3 regions of the Streptomyces sp. NPDC045021 genome follow, and region 3 is predicted to be linked to each of the others. Evidence: riboswitches for the same ligand, from Rfam matches in the RefSeq annotation. Region 3 holds a riboswitch; each other region holds the start of a gene.

Region 1 (7,094 bases), on a different contig from region 3:
GCAGTGATCTGACCAGCCAGACGCTCGGCACGATGGTGGTGACCAGGCTGCTGGACCGCGTCGCCAAGAACGTGGGCGTCACGGTCACCCGCTCCGACATCGGGCAGATGCGGACGGCGCTGGAGGCCCAGTCCGGCGGACCCGCCGCGCTGGCGCCCGCGCTGCTCGAGAAGTACAGCGTCGCGCCCTCCGACATCGACGCCTTCTGCCGGCTGCAGGTCGAGGCGGGCAAGATCATCTCCAGCCTCGGCGTCCAGCCCGGCAGCGACGGCGGCAACGCGGCACTGAACGAGCTGCTGGCCAAGACCGCCACGACCATGCAGATCGACGTGAACCCCCGCTACGGCACCTGGGACGCCCAGAACGCCCGCCTCACCGAAACCCACGAGCCCTGGCTCGCCCCGGTGGCAACAGCGCCCCTCCAGGGCGCCTAGGACCCGACCGGGCGGCCGCACGTAACGGCCGCCCGGACCGTCCGCCGTCGCGGGGACGCGGCGGAGCGGGGTTGTGGGGCGGGGTAGGTTCGAACGGTGGACGACTCGATGACCCCCGCGCCAGGCCGCCTCGTACTGCTCACCACCAGCCACCGGGTGGCTCCCGGGCTGCTGTCGTGGCCCGCGTGGGAACTGCTGCGCGCCGCCGACCAGGTCATCTGTGCGGACCCGGGGCATCCCCAGCTGCCGTATCTGCGGGAGGCGGGCGTGAGCGTCGTGCATGCGGCGCCCACCGGGCAGGAGCTGGTGGACGCCACCGCCGGCGAGCGGACCGTCGTCTATCTCCCGACCGCCGACAACGACCCCGCCGTCACCGACGAACTGGCCCGCCTCGGCGGATCGGGGCGGGTCGCGATGCCGGATCTGGAGCTGCTGCCCGGCTCGTACGACCTGCCGGGGGCGCGGCTGCTCGATCTCGTGCAGGTCATGGACCGGATCCGCGCGGAGTGCCCGTGGACCCGGGAGCAGACCCACACGGACCTGGCCAAGTACGGCATCGAGGAGATGTACGAGCTGGTCGAGGCGATCGAGGAGGGCGACCGCGAGTCGCTGCGCGAGGAGCTCGGGGACGTGCTGCTGCAGGTCGTCTTCCACTCCCGGATCGCCGAGGAGGACGCGGAGGAGCCGTTCTCGATCGACGATGTCGCCGGCACGATCGTCGACAAGCTCATCCACCGGCACCCGCACATCTTCGGGGACGAGATCGCCGAGACCCCCGAGGCCGTCCAGGCGAACTGGGTCCGCTTCAAGGCGATGGAGAAGCAGCGCGACTCGGTGACGGACGGTGTGCCGGTCGGGCAGCCGGCCCTCGCGCTGGCCGCGCAGCTCAGCACGCGGGCGCGGCGGGCCGGGCTGCCGGTGCCGGACGCCGCCGGTGTGGCGGTGCCGTCGGACGGCACGGCGCTCGGCGACCTGCTGCTGGCCCTGGCCTCCGCGGCCACCGCCGCCGGGCTCGACCCGGAATCCGCACTACGGGCCGCCGCCCGCCGCTACCGCGACACGCTGCGCGCGGCGGAGCAGCCGGGAGCATGACCGGGGCGACCGGGCCGCAGGCCGCCACGTAGCGTTCTGCCATGCAGATCGATGTGCCGCACGAGTGGCCGGCCGACGAGGCGCAGGCGCTGGAGATCCAGGACCGGCTGAGGGCGCGGGCGGACCACCGCGGGCCCGGGCCGCGGGAGCCGCGCCTCGTCGCGGGGCTGGACGTCGCGTACGCGGGTGACGGCAACGGCACGGGCGACCGGGTCGCCGCGGCCGTCGTCGTACTGGACGCGCGGACGCTCGCGCCGGTGGAACAGGCGACCGCCGTCGCCGAGACCTCGTTCCCCTACATCCCCGGGCTGTTCGCGTTCCGCGAGCTGCCCGCCCTGGTCGAGGCGCTCCGCAAGCTGAGCACCGTCCCGGAGCTGCTGGTCTGCGACGGTCACGGGCTGGCGCACCCCCGGCGGTTCGGCCTCGCCTGCCACCTCGGGGTGATCACCGGCATTCCTACGCTCGGGGTCGCCAAGACACCGTTCACCGGCAGCTACGACCCGGCCGCGCTGGGCCCGGAACGCGGGGTGTTCGCGCCGCTCGACGACGGCGGCGAGACCGTGGGCCGCGCGCTGCGCACCCAGCGGGGCGTCAAGCCGGTCTATGTGTCGACAGGGCACCGCATCGACCTGGACACGGCGTGCCGGCATGTCCTGGCGCTGGCGCCGGAGTACCGGCTGCCGCAGACGACCCGGCTCGCCGATCGCCTCTGCCGGGACGCGCTAGCGTCAGGGGGTGCCTGACGAGACTGCCGCCACCCCCGCGCCCACCCCCACCCCCACCCTCTTCACCTGGGAATTCGCCGCCGACCCGTACCCGGCGTACGCCTGGCTGCGCGAGCACTCGCCGGTGCACAGGACCACGCTCCCCAGCGGGGTCGACGCCTGGCTGGTGACGCGGTACGCGGACGCGCGGCAGGCGCTGGCGGACGCGCGGCTCAGCAAGAACCGGGGCCACCACAGCGAGGGCGCCAACGCCAAGAACAAGGTGGGCATCCCCGGCGAGCGCGGCGCGGATCTGATGACGCACCTGCTGAACATCGACCCGCCGGACCACACCCGGCTGCGGCGCCTCGTCTCGAAGGCGTTCACCCCGCGCCGCATCGCGGAGTTCGCACCGCGCGTGCAGGAGCTGACCGACCGCCTCATCGACGGCCTCCAGCGGGACGGGACGGGCGCGGTGAAGAGCGAGGCGGATCTGATCCACGAGTTCGCCTTCCCGCTCCCCATCTACACGATCTGCGACCTGCTGGGCGTCCCGGCCGAGGACCAGGACGACTTCCGGGACTGGGCGGGGATGATGATCCGCCACGGCGGCGGCCCGCGGGGCGGTGTCGCCCGGTCGGTGAAGAAGATGCGGTCGTACCTGCTGGAGCTCATCCACCGCAAGCGCGCGGACCCCGGCGACGATCTGATCTCCGGGCTCATCAAGGCCAGCGACCACGGCGAGCACCTGTCGGAGAACGAAGCGGCCGCGATGGCCTTCATCCTGCTTTTTGCCGGTTTTGAAACCACGGTCAACCTCATCGGCAACGGGGTCCACACGCTGCTGCGCCATCCCGAACAGCGCGCGCGACTCCAGGAGTCGATCGCCCGCGGCGAGAGCGACCTCCTGGAGACCGCGGTGGAGGAACTGCTGCGCTACGACGGGCCGGTCGAGCTGGCGACCTGGCGGTTCGCGACGCAGTCGCTGACGATCGGCGGACAGCGGATCGAGGAGGGCGAGCCGGTGCTGGTGGTGCTGGCGGCTGCCGACCGCGACCCCGACCGCTTCGACGGGCCCGACACGTTGGACCTGGCGCGGCGCGACAACCAGCACGTCGGCTACGGGCACGGCATCCACTACTGCCTGGGCGCCCCGTTGGCCCGTCTGGAGGCGCAGTCCGCCCTCGCGACGCTGCTGACCCGGCTCCCGGATCTGCGGCTGGCGGCGGACCCGGACGACCTGCGGTGGCGCGGCGGTCTCATCATGCGCGGACTGCGGACGCTGCCGGTGGGCTTCACCCCCGAGACCGGAACTGCTGAATCGGCGTCCTGAGTCCAGCCCTTCACACCGTTAAACCCTGATGGAACGTCAAAAATGTCCAGTACAAGAGGTACGAGCTGAAATCGACCGTGACCTTAGCGTGACGCCCGCTACACCGACTTGTGATCCCATGGTCAACACCGCTACGTTCTGCGGTCATCGCAGGCTTCTCGAATATGACGCAGGGCCGTAGTCAATGGTTTTGGAGATGACCGCATGCTGAAGTCCGGGAACGGCAGACACCGCCGACCGCGCCAGGCCTCGACCGCCGTTGTGGTGGTCGCGGTGACCGGGGCGGGGATCGCACTCCCGCTGCTCGGTGCGGGCGCCGCGCAGGCGGCCGACGCCACGACCTGGGACAAGGTGGCGGTGTGTGAGAGCGGCGGCATGTGGAGCGCCAACGCCGGCAACGGCTTCTACGGTGGTCTGTCGATCACCGAGGACACCTGGGAGCAGTACGGCGGCACGGCGTACGCCGAGCGCCCCGACCTGGCCAGCCGCTCGCAGCAGATAGCCGTCGCCGAAACGCTGCTCGCCGAACTCGGGCCGGACGCGTGGCCCGGTTGCTCGGGACCCGCGGGGCTCGTCACCGGCGGCGTGCCGGCGAAGGTCGACCCGGGTTCGATCCTGACCCCGGCCCCCACGACGACGCAGACGACGCCGACGGCGCCCGCGACGCCGAAGACCCCTCCGGCCGCCACGACGCCGACGACTCCGTCGACGCCCACGGGCACCTCGGCGCCCGACCCTGCGACCGTTCCCCCGGGCACCGCCAAGCAGCCCACCGGCGCCCCCACCACCACCCCGGACCCGACGGCCACCACTCCGGCCCCGGGGCAGAGCCAGGGCAAGCACGCCAAGCCCGAGTCGCCCGAGTCCGCCGGCGGGCTCTCCACCGACCGCGCCTCGCGCGATGCCGACCGGCCCACCGACACCGACGGCCTGAGTGATGACCAGAAGGCCGGTCAGAGCGATGTGGCGAGCGACGGCACCTACGTCGTGGTGTCGGGCGACAACCTGTGCGACATCGCCGCGGACCACCATCTGCGGGGCGGATGGAAGGCACTGTATGGGGCAAATGACCAGATTGTTGGGGACAATCCCGACCTGATTCTCCCTGGCCAGCACCTCGACTTGAGCTACTGAGTCCGCTCAACACGATCCCGGCACCCCGGTCCTTGTGACAAGGGTCTCCGTGGCGCCTGTGACCACCCGCTCGCGCTCCGCCGACTTTCTCCCTTCCGACCTGCGGGTCTGTGCGCCCGCTCAGCCGGACAGGGGAGTTGCTGTACGACACCGGGATGTTTGTCCTCGCCGGGATCGTGTGTTTAACGTCTAACTGCTCGCCACAGCGGGCCCCGCCGGTCAGGATCGCCGAGTCCTGCCGCCGACCGACGGGAACAGTCGACGCGAAAGCGCCGTAGGCAGGAGCGGGGGACCCAAGGTCTTCCGCCGGCCCGGCCCCGAACTCGTGGGGGACGGACCGGCTTGGGGTGAAGCAGCGCGGCGAGAGCCGTGCAGCCGGGCAACTCACGCCCGAACCCGACAGCTGACCTCGTAGGCGTCGGTGAGGATGACACATCATGGGTAAGCACCGTCGCCCGTCCAAGTTCACCCGAATTGCCGCGATTGCCGGTGTTACCACCGCTGCGATCGCCGTTCCGCTGATCGGTGCTTCCGGCGCCTCGGCCGCTTCGGTCGCCACGTGGGACGCCGTCGCCCAGTGCGAGTCCGGTGGCAACTGGTCGATCAACACCGGCAACGGCTACTACGGTGGCCTGCAGTTCTCCCAGTCCAGCTGGGAAGCGGCCGGTGGCACCGCGTACGCCGCCCGCGCCGACCTGGCCACCAAGGACCAGCAGATAGCGGTGGCCGAGAAGCTGCTCGCCCTGCAGGGCCCGGGTGCCTGGGCCTGTGCCGGCGCCGGCAACCTCACCGCCGGTGGCCCGGCCGCCAACGTGGACACCTCCGGTTCCGCCACGAAGAGCACCCCGTCGAAGAGCACCACCTCGCGCGACACCTCGGACACCGCCAGCCGCAGCAAGTCCGAGAACCGCGCCCCGGTCAAGAAGGCCAAGCCCGCCGCCAAGCCTGCCGAGACCAAGAAGGCCGCCCCGGTCCAGCAGGGCACCGGCGAGTACAAGGTCGTCACCGGTGACAGCCTCTCCGAGATCGCCCAGGCGCACCACGTCGCCGGCGGCTGGGAGAAGCTGTTCGAGCTGAACAAGAGCATCATCAGCGACGCCGACCTGATCTACCCGGGCCAGCAGCTGCACCTCAGCTGAGACCGGGAACCGCGGGCCGCGACCGCACCTGACTCACCGGCAGCCGCCCCGCCGGTTCCCGTCCGCTGAACCCTGATTCCCCCGGCCAGGCACGCACTCCCCCCGAGCGTGCCGGGCCGGGGGTTTTCCCGTTGGTCACGCGGTGTAAGGCACCGTTGGTCACCTGTTGTAAGTCTTTGGGCCCTTTTTCGTCTCAGGGGTCGGCCGATCGACTGGCCGACCCTCCTCGGGCGGTTAGGCTCGTGTCGCAAGAGCAGAGAGACACGCATCAGCTGTACACAGCCTGAAGGAGACACTCGTGCCGTCCATCGACGTCGTCGTAGCCCGGGAAATCCTCGACTCACGAGGCAACCCCACCGTCGAGGTCGAGGTCGGCCTCGACGACGGCAGCACCGGCCGCGCGGCCGTGCCGTCCGGTGCCTCGACCGGAGCTTTCGAGGCCCTGGAGCTTCGCGACGGTGACAAGAGCCGCTACATGGGCAAGGGCGTCGAGAAGGCCGTTCTCGCCGTCATCGAGCAGATCGGCCCGGAGCTGGTCGGCTACGACGCCACCGAGCAGCGGCTGATCGACCAGGCGATGTTCGACCTGGACGCCACCCCGGACAAGTCCTCGCTCGGCGCCAACGCCATCCTCGGCGTCTCGCTCGCCGTCGCGCACGCCGCCTCCGAGGCGTCCGACCTGCCGCTCTTCCGCTACCTCGGCGGTCCGAACGCGCACGTGCTGCCGGTCCCGATGATGAACATCCTGAACGGCGGGTCGCACGCCGACTCGAACGTGGACATCCAGGAGTTCATGATCGCGCCGATCGGTGCCGAGTCCTTCTCCGAGGCCCTGCGCTGGGGCGCCGAGGTCTACCACACGCTCAAGGGCGTGCTGAAGGAGCGCGGGCTCTCCACCGGCCTGGGCGACGAAGGCGGCTTCGCGCCGAACCTCGACTCCAACCGTGAGGCGCTCGACCTCATCGTCGAAGCCATCAAGAAGGCCGGCTACCAGCCCGGTCAGGACATCGCGCTCGCGCTCGACGTCGCCGCCTCCGAGTTCCACAACGAGGACGGTTCGTACGACTTCGAGGGCAAGAAGATCTCCGCGGGCGAGCTCTCGGACTACTACGCCGAGCTGGTCGCCGCGTACCCGCTGATCTCCATCGAGGACCCGCTGAACGAGGAGGACTGGGAGGGCTGGAAGGCCCTCACCGCCAAGCTCGGCGACAAGGTCCAGATCGTCGGCGACGACCTCTTCGTCACCAACCCGGAGCGC
Region 2 (7,094 bases), on a different contig from region 3:
CCGAACTGCCGGCCTACGCGGCCACCCACGGCGACTTCCCCGCCGGACTGCCGGTGCTGCGCGAGGCGATCGCCGACCGGTACACCGCCCGCGGCGTACCGACCATGCCCGAGCAGATCATGGTCACCACCGGTGCCATGGGCGCCATCGCCGCCGCGGCCCGCCGGCTCGTCGGGCTCGGCGAACGGGTCGCGGTGGAGTCCCCGAGCTACGCCAACGTGCTGGAGCTGTTCCGCGAGACCGGCGCGCGACTGGTTCCGGTGGCCATGCGCGACGGCCTCGGCGGCTGGGACATCGACGCCTGGCAGCGGGTGCTGCGCGACGCCGCGCCGCGGATGGCGTACGTCATGCCCGACTTCCACAACCCGACCGGCACCCTGGTCGGTGACGAGCAGCGCCGCGCCCTGGTCGAGACGGCCCGCGCCTCCGGGACCGTCGTGGTCGCGGACGAGACGATGGCCGAGCTCGTGCTCGACGCGGACACGACCATGCCGCGGCCGATGGCCGCCTTCGACCGAGGCGGCACCGTGATCACGGTCGGCTCGGCGAGCAAGGCGATCTGGGCGGGGCTGCGGATCGGCTGGGTCCGGGCGGCGCCGGACGTCGTGCGCCGGCTGGTCTCCGCCCGCGCCTATCTGGACCTCGGATCCCCCGTCGTCGACCAGCTCGCCGTCGCCTGGCTGCTGCGCGGCGGCGGCTGGGACCAGGCCGTCGCCACCCGCCGCGCCCGCGCCGCCGAGCACCGGGACGACCTGGTGGCGGCGCTGCGCGAGCAGACCCCGGACTGGGAGTTCACCGTCCCGACCGGCGGTATGACGATGTGGGTGCGTACCGGCGACGTGTCGGGTTCCCGGCTCGCGGTGGCCGGCGAACGCCTCGGCGTCCGTGTCCCGTCCGGGCCCCGGTTCGGTGTCGACGGCGCCTTCGAGTCCTACGTGCGCCTGCCGTTCACGGTGGGCGGCGCCACCGCCAAGGAAGCCGTCTCCCGGCTGGCCGCCGCCGCGCACATCGTCCGCTCCGGCGGCGGCTCCGACGCCGAGGGCGCCGGCCTCTTCGTGGCCTGACCACCGGTTCCGGGCCCCGTCCGGTGCGGACAGGGCCCGGAACCGTCCGGCCAGGACCGTCAGCGCTCCAGGTCCGCCGTGGGGCGGATCAGCGGCTCCGTCACCGGCTCCCGGTCGGGCTCCGGTTCCGGCTCGGGCTCGTGCTCCAGGGCGTCGGCCGGGGTGTCGACCGGCGGGAGCAGGGCGAGGACGGCCTCGCGGTCGGCCTCGCCGGTCTCCTCGTCGTACGGGTCGGGAGTGGCCGGGACCTGCAGGCGCAGGACCGGGCCGGTGCCGAGCCGGGCGTAGCCGCGGCCGGCCGGGACCTCGGCCGCCGAGGTGGTGCACTGCGGGGCGCCGAGGACGGCCTGCGCGTGCTCGGGGTCGAGGGCGCCGAGCAGGACGCGGGCGCGGGTGTGGGTGACGACGGCCGGGGAGAGCACCTCGGCGGAGTCGATCTGGTCGGCGACGGCCACCGCCACGTTGGCGGTGCGCCCGTGCCGCAGCGGCACGTCCAGCAGCAGCTGCGGATCGGGGCGGCCCTCGGCGTGCGCGAGCTGGGTGAGCGCCGTGGGCCGGTCGACGAGGACCCACAGCGGGCGGCGGGTGTCCTCCGGGGCCGCATGCCCGGCCTGGCGGGCCCGGTTGACCGCGATCAGCCGCCGTTCGGTCTCGTGCGAGGCCCATTCGAGGGTGGCGCAGGTCCCGGCGAGGCCGCTCTCGACGGCCAGCACGCCGGGGCGTCCGATGAGGCAGGCGTACTCGCCGCTGCCGCTGCCGTCGATGACCACGACATCGCCGTGGCACAGCGCCTGCAGGGCGATCGAGCGCAGCAGGCTGGTCGTGCCGGTGCCCGGCCGGCCCAGCGCCAGCAGATGCGGCTCGGTGGAGCGCGGCCCGGTCCGCCAGACGACGGGTGGGGCGTCGCGCACCTCGTCCCCGTCGGCGACCGGCACGGTGCGCTGGACGGTCTCGGAGTCGGTGAAGCCGAGGACGGTTTCGCCGGGTGCGGTCACGAAGCGCTGCGCGGTGATCCCGGTGGACAGCGGCGCCAGCGCGGTGAGGGTGAGGTGGTTCTCCTCCTCGTTCCAGTCGAAGCGGTACTCGCGGCCGCGCCCCGCCTTGGCGTGCAGCAGCTGCTCGACGCGGGAGCGCGCCGTGGCCTCGCCGTCGGTGAAGTACGCCGGGTAGCGCAGATGCAGCCGGGCCAGCCGGCCGTCCTCGAAGGCGTACTCGCTGAAGGCGCTGTCCCAGCCGCCGTCGCGCGCGTAGAGCGGGGCCGGGTCGTCGGGGTCGGACAGATACGGCACCAGCGCCTCGTACAGCGCCTGGAGCTTCCCGGTCTCGGCCTCGGTGGGTCCGGTGGGCTCGGGGGCGGTGCGGTCGCGGCCCATCCAGCCCGCGCAGGCCAGCACCGCGCCCAGGGCCAGCAGCGGCCCGTACGGCATCAGCGCGACGACGACGAGCGCGGCGGCGCCGAGCAGCAGCGCGGGGCCGCGCCGGTCCTTGGGGGTGCGGACCCACCAGCTGCGGGCCCAGCCGGCCTGCATGCGCATGCCCCGGGTGATGGTGATGAGCGGATGGAGCACGTCGGTGGCACTGTCGGCGGCGGTCCGCGCGATGTCGCGGCTGCGCGCGAGTGAGGGCCGGCTGTTCACGATGGTCGCGAACGACGGCCTGCTGCTCAGGATGCTGGGGAGGGGGCGCCTGGCCACGGATGCTCCAGTGGGTGGGTTCGCGGGAGGGTGGCGGGTCGTGGGTGACGAGGTGGGGCCCGGAGCGCTGCGAAGCGTCCGGGCCCTGGGGCTGCCGTCGTAGACGGCCCCGCTAGATCTTGATCCCGCCCAACAGGCTCGCCAGGCTGGCTCCGCCGGCCTTGATGCTCGGGGCGATTCCGGTGCCCGCGAGGTAGAAGCCGAAGAGGGCGCAGACGAGGAGGTGGGAGACCTTCAGCCCGTCTTTGCGGAAGAACAGGAACGCGATGACGCCGAGCAGAACGACGCCTGAGATAGACAGGATCATTGGGCTTTCTCCTGGGTGATGGGGACGGTCACCATGAGTTCTTCCAGGCTCACAAAAAGTAATGGGTGGTGGAAAGTGGTAAATGGGTGATTTGTAGGAAATTTCCCCCGAATGGTCGTTCCGGAAGCCCCTCGGAGCGATCTCGGCGCGATCCTTGCCGGGCCGGCCGCGGGTCATGTCCGCCCTCACGCGAATGGCGCAGCCAAGTCGCCCGAACAGGCGAGTGACCCCGCCGATCCAGGGCCAGGGCCTGGCGCCGCGTATGCGACGATGCCGCCTATGCGGCTGACCCCGATCACCTGGCCCCGGCTGGCCGGGACCCTCGCCGACCGGGTCGCCGGCCTCACTCCGACGGCCGCCAGGCCGTGGCTGCGGGTGGCCGTCGACGGCGCCCCGGCCGCCGGACCCGCCGCGCTGGCGGACGCGCTCGCCGACGAACTGCCCGCCCGCGGGCACCGCGTGCTGCGGGTGCGCGCCGCGGACTTCTGGCGCCCCGCCTCGCTGCGCTTCGAATACGGCCGCGAGGACTCCGACGCCTACTACGACCTGTGGTTGGACACCGGCGCGCTGCGCCGCGAGGTCCTCGACCCGCTGGCACCGGGCGGCAGCGGCCGGGTGCTGCCCTCGCTGTGGGACGCGGCCACCGACCGCGCGACCCGGGCCGGCTACGTGGAACTGCCGCCCGGCGGTGTCCTGCTGCTGGACGGTCAACTGCTGCTCGGCCAGGGGCTCGACCTCGACCTGACGGTCCATCTGCGGCTCTCCCCGGCGGCCCTGGCCCGGCGCACCCCGGACGGCGAACGCTGGACGCTGCCCGCCTTCGGCCGATACGCCGACGAGGTCCGCCCGGCGGAGGCCGCGGACGTCCTGGTGCACGCCGACGACCCCCGGCACCCGGCCTGGAGCGGACATCCCTTGCCGCCGGACCACGCGGACGGCTAGCGTCGCCCCCCACCATGACCTTCGCGATCGCGCCGATGAGCGCCGAGCACATACCCGAGGCCGCCGCCCTGTACGACCGCTGGTCCGGACACTCCCGAAAAGGCAGGCCGCCGGGCGCCCCGTCCGGCGAGGAACTGCTCGGGAAGCTCCTCGCGGAACCCGACACCGAGGCCTACTTCGCCCGGGACAGCGGCGGCCGGCCTGCCGGATACCTCGCGGCCACCCCGCTCGACCTCGCCGAGGACGCCCCCGCCGCGCTCCGCAGCCACCCGCGCTCCGCGGTGGTCCGGCACGGCGGGCACGCCCCCGCGCCCGGGCAGCGCGACAACGCGGCGCTGCGCGCCCTGTACACCGAGGCCGCCGCCCGACTCGTCGCCCAGCGGCGACTGGTGCACTACGTCGAACTGCCGGCGTCCGGGACCGGCGCGATGGACTGGTGCCAACTGGGCTTCGGATTCGAGGAGATGTACGGGCTGATGGCCGTCAAACCCCGCGGCCGGCAGCCACGCGGAGTGGACGGGCTGAGCATCCGCCGGGCCGGCCCCGGCGATCTGCCGCAGATCGGCCGGATGGCCTCGGAGTCGGCCCGCTACCAACGGCAGTCCGCGATGTTCCTGCCGCAGTCCGACGCCGCACTGGCCGCGATGCGCACCCGGTACACCGACACCCTCTCCGATCCCCGCTGCGCGGCCTGGATCGCCGCCCGCGGCGGCGAGGAGATCGGCATGGTCCTGCTCGCCCCGTCCCCGGCCGGCCCGGTCACCCCCGACGCCTGCGTGGAACTGGCCGAGGCGTACGTCGAGCCGTCCGCGCGGGGCGAGGGCGTCAGCCGGATCCTGCTGGCCACCGCGGTGGCGTGGGCGTACGACCACGAGTACCGGCACATCGGCGCGCGCTGGCACTCCGCCTCGCCGCTGGCGGCCGGTCACTGGCCGGCGGTGGGCTTCCGGGTCGCCGCCTACCGCCTCAGCCGCGTCCTGGACCCCCGGATCCGCCCGGGGCAGGCTCCAGGACCGTCCGCGGGACAGTCCCAGGGACAGGCGTCGGCGCATCCCGCCATGTGACGGCGCTCACACCCGGCCCGCCGAGTGAGCGGGCTCACGCGTGTGATACGCAGCGCTGCCGACTTGTCCACGGTGCGTTCACCACATCGGCATTTTGTGACGCTTTCCATGTGCGGACTCACCGAACGTGAAGGAATCGCATACGCACAGACCGGACCTGCCGACATAGGGTCACGGAAATGCGCGGGTAACTCGCGACGTGATATGCGGCTCATTCCGGATTGTTGCCCAGCCGTCGGGAGTTCGTTTAGCTTCGCTCTCCTGCGGGTCGAGTGCTCGCAGGATCCCACCGGGTGGAACGCCTAGTCCTGCCGCTGCCCGGTGTCTTGAACACCAAACTTCTACGGCAGGAGCGGGGGACCCAGGTAAGTGCCGTTCCCGAAGATCGGGAATGGCTTGGGGTGAAGTCGCAATGCGTCGCGCCGTAATGGCGCATGCCGCGACCGGGCATCTCCGGCCCGAACCCGACAGCTCACCTCGCCGGCGTAGGAGAGGAACTCCTTCATGCCCGCAAAGGGAAAGCACCGTCGTGGCCGTATGAACCGGCTCACCAAGATCTGCGTCGCGGCCGGTACCGGTGGCGCCGCTCTCGCACTTCCGCTGGCCATGTCGTCGAACGCCTTCGCGGCCGACACGCACGTAGCCGCCGCGAACGCCGCCACCACCACCCCGGCGCACGCCGCACAGCCCGCCGCCAAGGCCGCTCCGGCCAAGGCCGCTCCCGCGAAGGGCCACGACGCCTCCTACAAGGTGGTCCACGGTGACAGCCTGTCGAAGATCGCCGACGTGCACCACGTCAGCGGTGGTTGGCAGAAGCTGTACACCGACAACAAGGAGACCGTCGGTGGCAACCCGGACCTGATCTTCCCCGGCCAGACCCTGGCCCTCGGCGCCAAGGCCGCCCCGTCGCACTCCGCGCCGTCCTCGCACCCGGCGCCGAAGTCGTCCGCGAAGTCCTCCTCCGCGCAGGCCAAGAAGGCCCCGGCCAAGAGCGACTCGGCTGCGAAGTCCTCGTCCTCCGCCACCAAGGCCCCCGCCGCGGCGAGCTCCTCCTCCGGTTACACCCTGCCGGTCTCGGGCGCCAGCATCGGCACCCCGTACCACCAGGCCGGTTCCAGCTGGTCCAGCGGTTACCACACCGGTGTGGACTTCGTCGTGCCGACCGGCACCACGGTGAAGGCGATCGCCGCCGGCACCGTCGTGTCCGCGGGCGACGGTGGCGCCTACGGCAACCAGGTCGTCATCCGGCACAGCGACGGCAAGTACTCGCAGTACGCGCACCTGTCCTCGCTGTCCGTCTCGGCCGGCGAGACCGTCACCGAGGGCCAGCAGATCGGCCTGTCCGGCGCGACCGGCAACGTGACCGGCCCGCACCTGCACTTCGAGATCCGCACCGGCCCCGACTACGGCTCGGACATCGACCCGGTCGCGTACCTGAACGAGCACGGCGTGACCGTCTGATCCGTCCCGCGACCCGCGTGCGATCCGTGTGATCCCGCGACCCCGTGAGACCCGGAGTGCCCGCCCGATCCTGGACCTGACCCCAGGACCGGGCGGGCATTTCCGCGTTCCGCGGCACGCCGCCGACGGCGCCGGGTCAGCCGGCGGGGTGGTTGTAGCCGAACACCCGCGCCCCGGTCTCGGAACGCGGCTGGTGGCTGGAGCCCTGTTCGAGCAGGACGTAGGTGCCGGGGCCATGGCGTAGGTCGCCCTCGATGACCTCGCCCTCGGCCACGTAGTAACCCTCCCCGACCGTCTCGTGGACATCGACGCCGGGCCACCGGGAGCCGGGTGCGAAGTCCACCACCCAGAAGCTGAACGGGGCCGGGCCGGGCAGCTCGCGCAGCAGGACGCCGGGGCCGATCTCGGTGGTGGGCACATCGTCGACGTGGAGGGCCAGCACACTTCCCGGTGCCCGTAGAGCCTGATCAGGTGCGTTCATACGGTCAGCATCTCCCGGCGGGCCCGCTCCCGGCAGGCTTTTCCTCGCGGGCGATCACCCGAAAAGGGCGGCGAGTTCGCC
Region 3 (7,094 bases):
CGGGGGTCTGGTGCAGGCCCGTGTAGATGACCTCCATGCCGGCATCGCGCAGCGCCCTGGCGATGACCTTGGCCCCGCGATCATGACCGTCGAGACCCGGCTTGGCCACCACCACGCGGATCGGACCGGACACTCCCATCACTGCCTCCATGACATTGCCGGCGTCATCGCCGGCCGAGCGGGACCACAAGCGGGACCGAGTGTGAACGAACGTTATCTCCAGCATCCCGTACCCGACAGTTTCGCGGTGGTCAGCGAGGGGGAAATCACACGATGGGACACGTTCGCAATACGTTGGGCCCGCCGCCGTCCTCCGTTCCGCCGGAGGTGGCCCGCGGGCCCAACGTGTTCCCGGGGAGCCGGGGCCTGCTGTACGGCTCTCCGGACTAGGGCACACGGGGGACGGAGCTGTTTCCCGTCGTGCCGCACGGGAGGTGGGCCATGAGCGCCCTGTCGTTCGGAGCCGTCGCCACGGGCCGCTGGCTGCGCAGCACAGCCGCCCTACGCGCCGCGGTTTTCGAGCTCGTCATCCTGACCGGCCATCTCTTCCTCTATCCGACCGGCATCCTGCCCGAGCGTGACCTGTCGGGCTCCGGCCCCGGGCCCTCCACGGACGCGCTCCCGGGCACAGACACGGCCACGGCCACGGACGCCCCCTCCGGTGCGGCACTGCTGCGGGCCGAGGCCGTGCACCCTCCCGTCCTGCTGCTGCACGGCTTCGTCGACAACCGCTCGGTATTCACCCTTCTGCGCCGCTCCCTGCGAAAGCATGGCTGGACGCACGTCCAGGCTCTGAACTACTCCCCACTGAGCTGCGACATCCGTACCGCCGCCGCGCTGCTCGGCCGCCATGTCGAGCAGATCTGCGAACAGACCGGGCAGCGGCAGGTGGATATCGTCGGCCACAGCCTGGGCGGCCTGATCGCCCGCTATTACGTTCAGCTACTCGGCGGAGATGCCCGGGTACGCACAGTGGTGACGCTGGGAACTCCGCACTCCGGCACCCGCGCGGCCCCGCTCCTGACGCCGCACCCGATCGTCCGGCAAATGCGTCCGGGTTCCGACCTCCTGCGCGAATTGGCGAAACCGGCCCCGGGTTGCCGCACGCATTTCGTTGCCTTCTGGAGCGACCTGGACCAATTGATGATCCCGGTGGAAACCGCCCGCATCGACCATCCCGACCTGGTGGTACACAATGTGCAAGTAGCTGGAATCGGGCATCTCGCACTTCCGGTGCACGCCACCGTGGCGGCCGGGATCCGCCAGGCCCTGATCGGCGAGGAGCGCGAGTTGGGGGCCGTGGACGCCGCATAGCTGTCGAATTCAATTCGAACACAACGCATTGCGCGGATCCGGAACCTGCCGAAGATTGTCGCCGTCGGGGGTAGGGGGCTACAGTCACCGCTAATTCTCCTGCTGCCGAGGCGAAAGAGAAGTAGGCGGTGAACGATCGTCACCCGTCGGGGTACACCCCCGACTACGGTGCTTACGGCTACGACCCCTATTCCACGGGCTCGTACCAGAACATCGGCACCACCTTCGCGGACGGCGATCCGCTCTTCGGAGCGATGACCGGCACCACGGACACGGGCGCCACGGGCAGCTACGCGTTCATCCCGCAGCCGGCACAGCACGGCTATGACGCGTCCGTGTACGAAACGGGCAGCTACGACGCGAGCGGTTTCTGGCAGGCCCAGACCGGCACCTATCAGACCGGCAGCTACCAGACCTACCCCGAGCAGTCCCAGCCCCAGCCGCACTTCCCGTCCCAGCACCAGCCGCAGTTCCAGCAGCAGGAACAGCAGCAGCCGCAGCAGAACTGGGACTCCGGCCAGTACCCGGCATACGGCTACAACGCCCCCGGCCAGGACACCGGCAGCTACCCGACCGGCACGTACGACGCGATGTCCTGGGACACCGGCGTCTACACCGTGCCCGCGCAGGCCGGGCCCGTCGAGCACGGCTACGCCCCGGAGCCCGCGCCCGGATACGCCGCCGAAACGGCCGAAGCACCGCCGTACGGGAACGCGAACGGGAACGGGAACGGGAACCCGAACGAGTACGGGAACGAGTACGGCACCGGCTACACCGACGAGTACGCGTACGAGCCGGAGACCGCTCCCGAGCACGAGCCGGCGCACGACCTCGCCCACGAGCCCGAAGCCGATCTCCACCTCGATCACGACCTGGACCCCGAGCCGGACCTCGAACTCGACCCCGAGTCCGCATCCGAGTCCGACATGGCCCCCGTCCCCGCGGCCCCCCGCGGCGGCGGAAGCGGCTGCCGCCGCAAGCGGCCCGCGAAGCGCTCCGCGCTCCTGACCATCGCGGTGCCGTCGGTCGCCGTCATGGGCGTGGCGGCCTGCGCCGCAGCCGCCATCACCGACGTGCCCGGCGCCCATGCGACGTCCAAGACCGAGGCCTCCGCCACGGCCGCGACCAACCCGGCCGCCTCGAAGCTCGACACGCAGCTCGCCGGAGTCACCTCTGACGCCGACGACTTCGCCACCCGCGCCAGCCGTACGCAGGAGCGGATCGACCTCAAGGACCGCGAGGCCGCCGCGAAGAAGGCGAAGGCCGACGCGGCGGCGCGCAAGGAGGCCCTTCGGCCGAAGTTCCTGCTGCCGGTGGCGGAGCGCGGGCTGAGCGCGTACTACGGCCAGTCCGGCGTCAACTGGATGGCACTGCACACCGGCATCGACTTCCCGGTCGGCACCGGCACACCCGTGTCGTCCGTGACCGACGGCACCATCCGCACGCAGTGGAACAGCTCCTACGGCAACATGGCCATAGTGACCGCCGCCGACGGCACCGAGACCTGGTACTGCCACCTCAGCAGCACCAAGATCCGCTCCGGTTCGGTCAAGGCCGGCCAGGTCATCGCGTACTCGGGCAACACCGGCAACACCACCGGCCCGCACCTGCACCTCGAGGTCCGGCCGCACGGCGGTTCGCCGATCGACCCGCTGCCGTGGCTGCTGGCGCACGGGCTCGACCCCCGCTGACCGCACCCACCCAAAGGCCCGCCCGACCACCCCTCAACACAGCACGAAAAAGGCCGGGACGGCCGAAGCCGCCCCGGTCCACTCCTGCGTGAGCCCCGCGTCAGAGCTTCTCGACCGGCGCGTACCGCAGCAGCAGCCGCTTCGGCTTCTCCTCGCCGAAGTCGACGGTCGCCTGCGCGTCCGATCCGGAACCGCTGACCCCGACGACCGTCCCGAGGCCGAACTGGTCGTGCGTGACCCGGTCCCCCACCGTCAGCGCGATCACCGGCCGGTCCGTCGTACGCCGGGTCGCGAAGCCCTTGGGCCCGGCCTTGGCGCGCGAAGACGACAGCGAGGCCGCGGCGGCGGACATCGCGGCCCCGGGCGTGGCCACCGGGCCGGTCCGCTTCCAGTCGATCAGCGTGGGCGGGATCTCCTCCAGGAAGCGCGAGGCCGGGTTGTACGAGGGCTGGCCCCAGGCGCTGCGCATCGTCGACCGCGTCACGTACAGCCGCTCGCGCGCCCGCGTGATGCCGACGTACGCCAGTCGCCGCTCCTCCTCCAGCTCCTTGGCCTGGCCCAGCGCCCGCATGTGCGGGAAGACCCCGTCCTCCATGCCGGTGAGGAAGACCACCGGGAACTCGAGGCCCTTGGCGGTGTGCAGCGTCATCAGCGTTATGACGCCACCCCCCTCCTCGTCGTCCGGGATCTGGTCCGAGTCGGCGACCAACGCGACGCGCTCCAGGAACTCGGAGAGGGTGCCCGGCTCCGCGTCCTCGGCGGCGGCCCGCTCCTGCTCGAACTCCAGGGCGACGGCGGCGAGTTCCTGCAGGTTCTCGATACGGGTCTCGTCCTGCGGGTCCGTGGAGGCCTGGAGCTCCGATAGATAGCCGGTCCGCTCCATCACCGCTTCGAGGACCGTCGCGGGGCCGGCGCCCGACTCGACGATGGTGCGCAGTTCCTCCAGCAGCTCGTTGAACTTCCGGACCGCGTTGGAGGAGCGGGCGGCCATGCCGTACGCCTCGTCGACCCGGCGCAGCGCCTGCGCGAAGGAGATCTTCTCGCGCAGCGACAGGGCGTCGATCATCGCTTCCGCCCGGTCGCCGATGCCGCGCTTGGGCACGTTCAGGATCCGGCGGAGCGGGACGGTGTCCTCGGGGTTCGACAGGACGCGCAGGTACGCGAGGATGTCGCGGACCTCCTTGCGCTCGTAGAAGCGCACCCCGCCGACGACCTTGTACGGCAGGCCGACGCGGATGAAGACCTCTTCGAAGACACGCGACTGGGCGTTGGTCCGGTAGAAGACGGCGACGTCGCCGGGGCGGGAGTCGCCCGCGTCCGTCAGCCGGTCGATCTCCTCGGCGATGTACTGCGCCTCGTCGTGCTCGTGGTCGGCGACGTACCCGGTGATGACGGGGCCGTCGCCGGCTTCCGTCCACAGGTTCTTGGCGCGGCGCCCGGCGTTGCGCTCGATGACGGCGTTGGCGGCCGTGAGGATCGTCTGCGTGGAGCGGTAGTTCTGCTCCAGCAGGATCGTCGTCGCCTGCGGGTAGTCCTCTTCGAACTGCAGGATGTTGCGAATGGTGGCGCCGCGGAAGGCGTAGATGCTCTGGTCCGCGTCACCCACCACGCACAGCTCGGCGGTGTGGTCGCCGGTGCCGACCAGCTCGCGCACCAGCGTGTACTGGGCGTGGTTGGTGTCCTGGTACTCGTCCACGAGGACGTGGCGGAACCGGCGCCGGTAGTGCTCGGCGACGTCGGGGAACGCCTGGAGCAGGTGCACTGTGGTCATGATGATGTCGTCGAAGTCCAGGGCGTTGGCCTCGCGCAGCCTCGCCTGGTAGAGCGCGTACGCCTCGGCGACGTGCTTCTCGAAGGCGTTCTCCGCCTGGCGGGCGTAGTCCTCCTCGTCGATCAGCTCGTTCTTGAGGTTCGAGACCTTCGCGCTGAACGCCTTCGGCGGGAACTGCTTGGGGTCGAGGTCCAGGTCCCGGCAGACGAGCGCCATGAGCCGCTTGGAGTCGGCCGCGTCATAGATCGAGAAGCTGGAGGTGAAGCCGAGCTTCTTGCTCTCGCGGCGCAGGATGCGCACGCACGCGCTGTGGAAGGTCATGACCCACATCGCGTTGGCGCGCGCGCCGACGAGGTCGCCGACGCGTTCCTTCATCTCGCCCGCGGCCTTGTTGGTGAAGGTGATCGCGAGGATCTCGCCCGGGTGCGCGCCGCGCGTGCCGAGCAGATGGGCGATGCGGTGCGTCAGCACCCGCGTCTTGCCCGATCCGGCGCCCGCGACGATGAGCAGCGGACCGCCCGCGTGCACGACGGCGGCGCGCTGCTGCTCGTTCAGCCCCTCCAGGAGCTGGGCGGGGTCGACGACGGGGCGGGCGGCCCCGTCCCGGTAGTACGCGTCCCGGCCGCCGTGCGGGGGCTCGTTGAAGCGCCCGCCGAAGAGGTCGTCCGCGGCATCGTCCGGCCGGTGCTCGGTCCCGTGCTCCGGGGGCGGCGGGGCCGATTCCGGCGCGTGGTCGGGGGCCTGGAGGTCGGCCAGGAAGCTGTCGTCAAAGAGGCTGCTCATCGCCTCCCGAGTCTAGGCGCCCCCACTGACACCTCACACTCCGCTTGCCCGAGTCCGCACAGACCCGAGCCTGACCCTGCCCATGGCCCTGCCCATGACGCTGCCCGACCCTGAAAAACCATCACTCTCCGCGACCGGACCCGACCGTTGCGCTCACATCACGAAATGGTTTCGGGCCTATCGGACACCGGTCTTCCCACCGGACAGGAGAGTTGGCTACCGTGCCGGACCAGGCGGTCCGTCCTCTACTTCGGCAACACGCCGTCACGGACCGTCTCCGCTGAGTGCGGCGCAAGCCGCAGCCGGGGACCCACAAGCATCACTGGGGTGAATCGGCCCGCACGGGAAACTCCGTTCGGACCGTAGGGCGACCTTCCGACAGCCCGAACCCGACAGCTAACCCGGTAAGCGGTTTACGGAAGGACTTCCCGTCTTGGCGTCCCACCGCAAACCCCGCCCCGGCATACGCGCCGGCCTGCTCACCACCACCGGCCCCCGCGCGGCGGTCGGTTTCACCGCGGCGGCGCTGGCCACCGTCACCCTGCTGGGCGAGACCGCGAGCGCGGCGCCCGCGCAGCCGCAGCCGCCCTCCATAGAAGAGGTCCAGGCGAAGGTCGACGCGCTCAACCACGACGCCGAGGTCGCCACCGAGCGCTACAACGGCGCCAAGGAGCAGGCCGACCAGCAGAGCGCCAAGGTCGAGGCGCTGCTGAGCCAGGTCGCGCAGCGGACCGCGTCGCTGAACGACTCGCGCCGCGTCCTGGGCCAGTACGCGGCCGCCCAGTACCGCAGCGGCGGTGTCGACACGACGAGCGCGTTCCTGCTCTCCGCCGATCCGCAGGAGTTCTTCGACCAGACGCACCAGATGAAGCGGATGACCAGCAACCAGAAGGAAGCGGTCGAGAACTTCCGCACCCAGCAGGCCACGACGACGCAGAAGCGCACCGAGGCGGTGAAGAGCCTCGACGCGCTGAACGCCTCCCGGGCGAAGCTGGAGACGGAGAAGCAGACCGTCAAGGAGAAGCTGGCGGCGGCGCAGACGCTCCTCAACACCCTCACCACGCAGGAGAAGGCCCGGCTGGCGGCGCTGGCGGCCAAGAAGGCGGAGGAGGACCGCAAGCGCGCCGCGGCGATCGCCGCCAAGGAGAAGGCTGCCCGGGAGGCCGCCGCCAAGGAGGCCGCGAAGACCGGGACCGGGACCGGCACCGGCGGTACCGGTTCCCACACCAGCACGTCGTCGAAGGGGGCGAAGGCCGTCGCCTTCGCCCGCCGGCAGCTCGGCCTGCCGTACGTGTGGGGCGCGACGGGTCCGAGCTCGTACGACTGCTCAGGGCTCACCCAGGCGGCCTGGAAGGCGGCCGGCATCGACATCCCGCGCACCACCTGGGACCAGGTGAAGGTCGGCGAGCGCGTCTCGACGTCGGATCTGCAGCCCGGGGATCTGGTCTTCTTCTACGACGACATCAGCCATGTCGGCCTCTACATAGGCGACGGCAACATGATCCACGCGCCACACACCGGCACGGTCGTCAAGA

The links. A riboswitch is a leader RNA that binds a small molecule or an ion and turns the genes downstream of it on or off. The one in region 3 is predicted to bind cyclic di-AMP.
Region 1: it holds a riboswitch for cyclic di-AMP, as region 3 does, so the genes downstream of both, AC07DC_RS38720 (transglycosylase family protein) here and AC07DC_RS20520 (C40 family peptidase) in region 3, are expected to answer to the same signal.
Region 2: it holds a riboswitch for cyclic di-AMP, as region 3 does, so the genes downstream of both, AC07DC_RS17690 (M23 family metallopeptidase) here and AC07DC_RS20520 (C40 family peptidase) in region 3, are expected to answer to the same signal.

Annotation. Positions count from the first base shown of each region.
Region 1 covers NZ_JBWKIQ010000021.1:16,842-23,935, forward strand. Annotated here, with positions in the region: gene AC07DC_RS38695 (SurA N-terminal domain-containing protein) at 1-434, shown strand, start outside; gene AC07DC_RS38700 (nucleoside triphosphate pyrophosphohydrolase) at 543-1,526, shown strand; gene AC07DC_RS38705 (endonuclease V) at 1,568-2,269, shown strand; gene AC07DC_RS38710 (cytochrome P450 family protein) at 2,262-3,563, shown strand; gene AC07DC_RS38715 (transglycosylase family protein) at 3,768-4,697, shown strand; cyclic di-AMP (ydaO/yuaA leader) riboswitch at 4,958-5,130, shown strand; gene AC07DC_RS38720 (transglycosylase family protein) at 5,135-5,836, shown strand; gene eno (phosphopyruvate hydratase) at 6,135-7,094, shown strand, end outside.
Region 2 covers NZ_JBWKIQ010000005.1:208,046-215,139, reverse strand. Annotated here, with positions in the region: gene yczR (MocR-like transcription factor YczR) at 1-1,064, shown strand, start outside; gene AC07DC_RS17710 (hypothetical protein) at 1,124-2,758, opposite strand; gene AC07DC_RS17705 (hypothetical protein) at 2,871-3,065, opposite strand; gene AC07DC_RS17700 (nucleoside/nucleotide kinase family protein) at 3,345-4,007, shown strand; gene AC07DC_RS17695 (N-acetyltransferase family protein) at 4,022-5,071, shown strand; cyclic di-AMP (ydaO/yuaA leader) riboswitch at 5,393-5,570, shown strand; gene AC07DC_RS17690 (M23 family metallopeptidase) at 5,576-6,532, shown strand; gene AC07DC_RS17685 (cupin domain-containing protein) at 6,669-7,013, opposite strand; gene AC07DC_RS17680 (helix-turn-helix transcriptional regulator) at 7,068-7,094, opposite strand, start outside.
Region 3 covers NZ_JBWKIQ010000006.1:281,918-289,011, reverse strand. Annotated here, with positions in the region: gene AC07DC_RS20540 (coenzyme B12-dependent isobutyryl CoA mutase small subunit) at 1-139, opposite strand, end outside; gene AC07DC_RS20535 (esterase/lipase family protein) at 442-1,314, shown strand; gene AC07DC_RS20530 (peptidoglycan DD-metalloendopeptidase family protein) at 1,443-3,005, shown strand; gene pcrA (DNA helicase PcrA) at 3,106-5,559, opposite strand; cyclic di-AMP (ydaO/yuaA leader) riboswitch at 5,828-5,986, shown strand; gene AC07DC_RS20520 (C40 family peptidase) at 5,993-7,094, shown strand, end outside.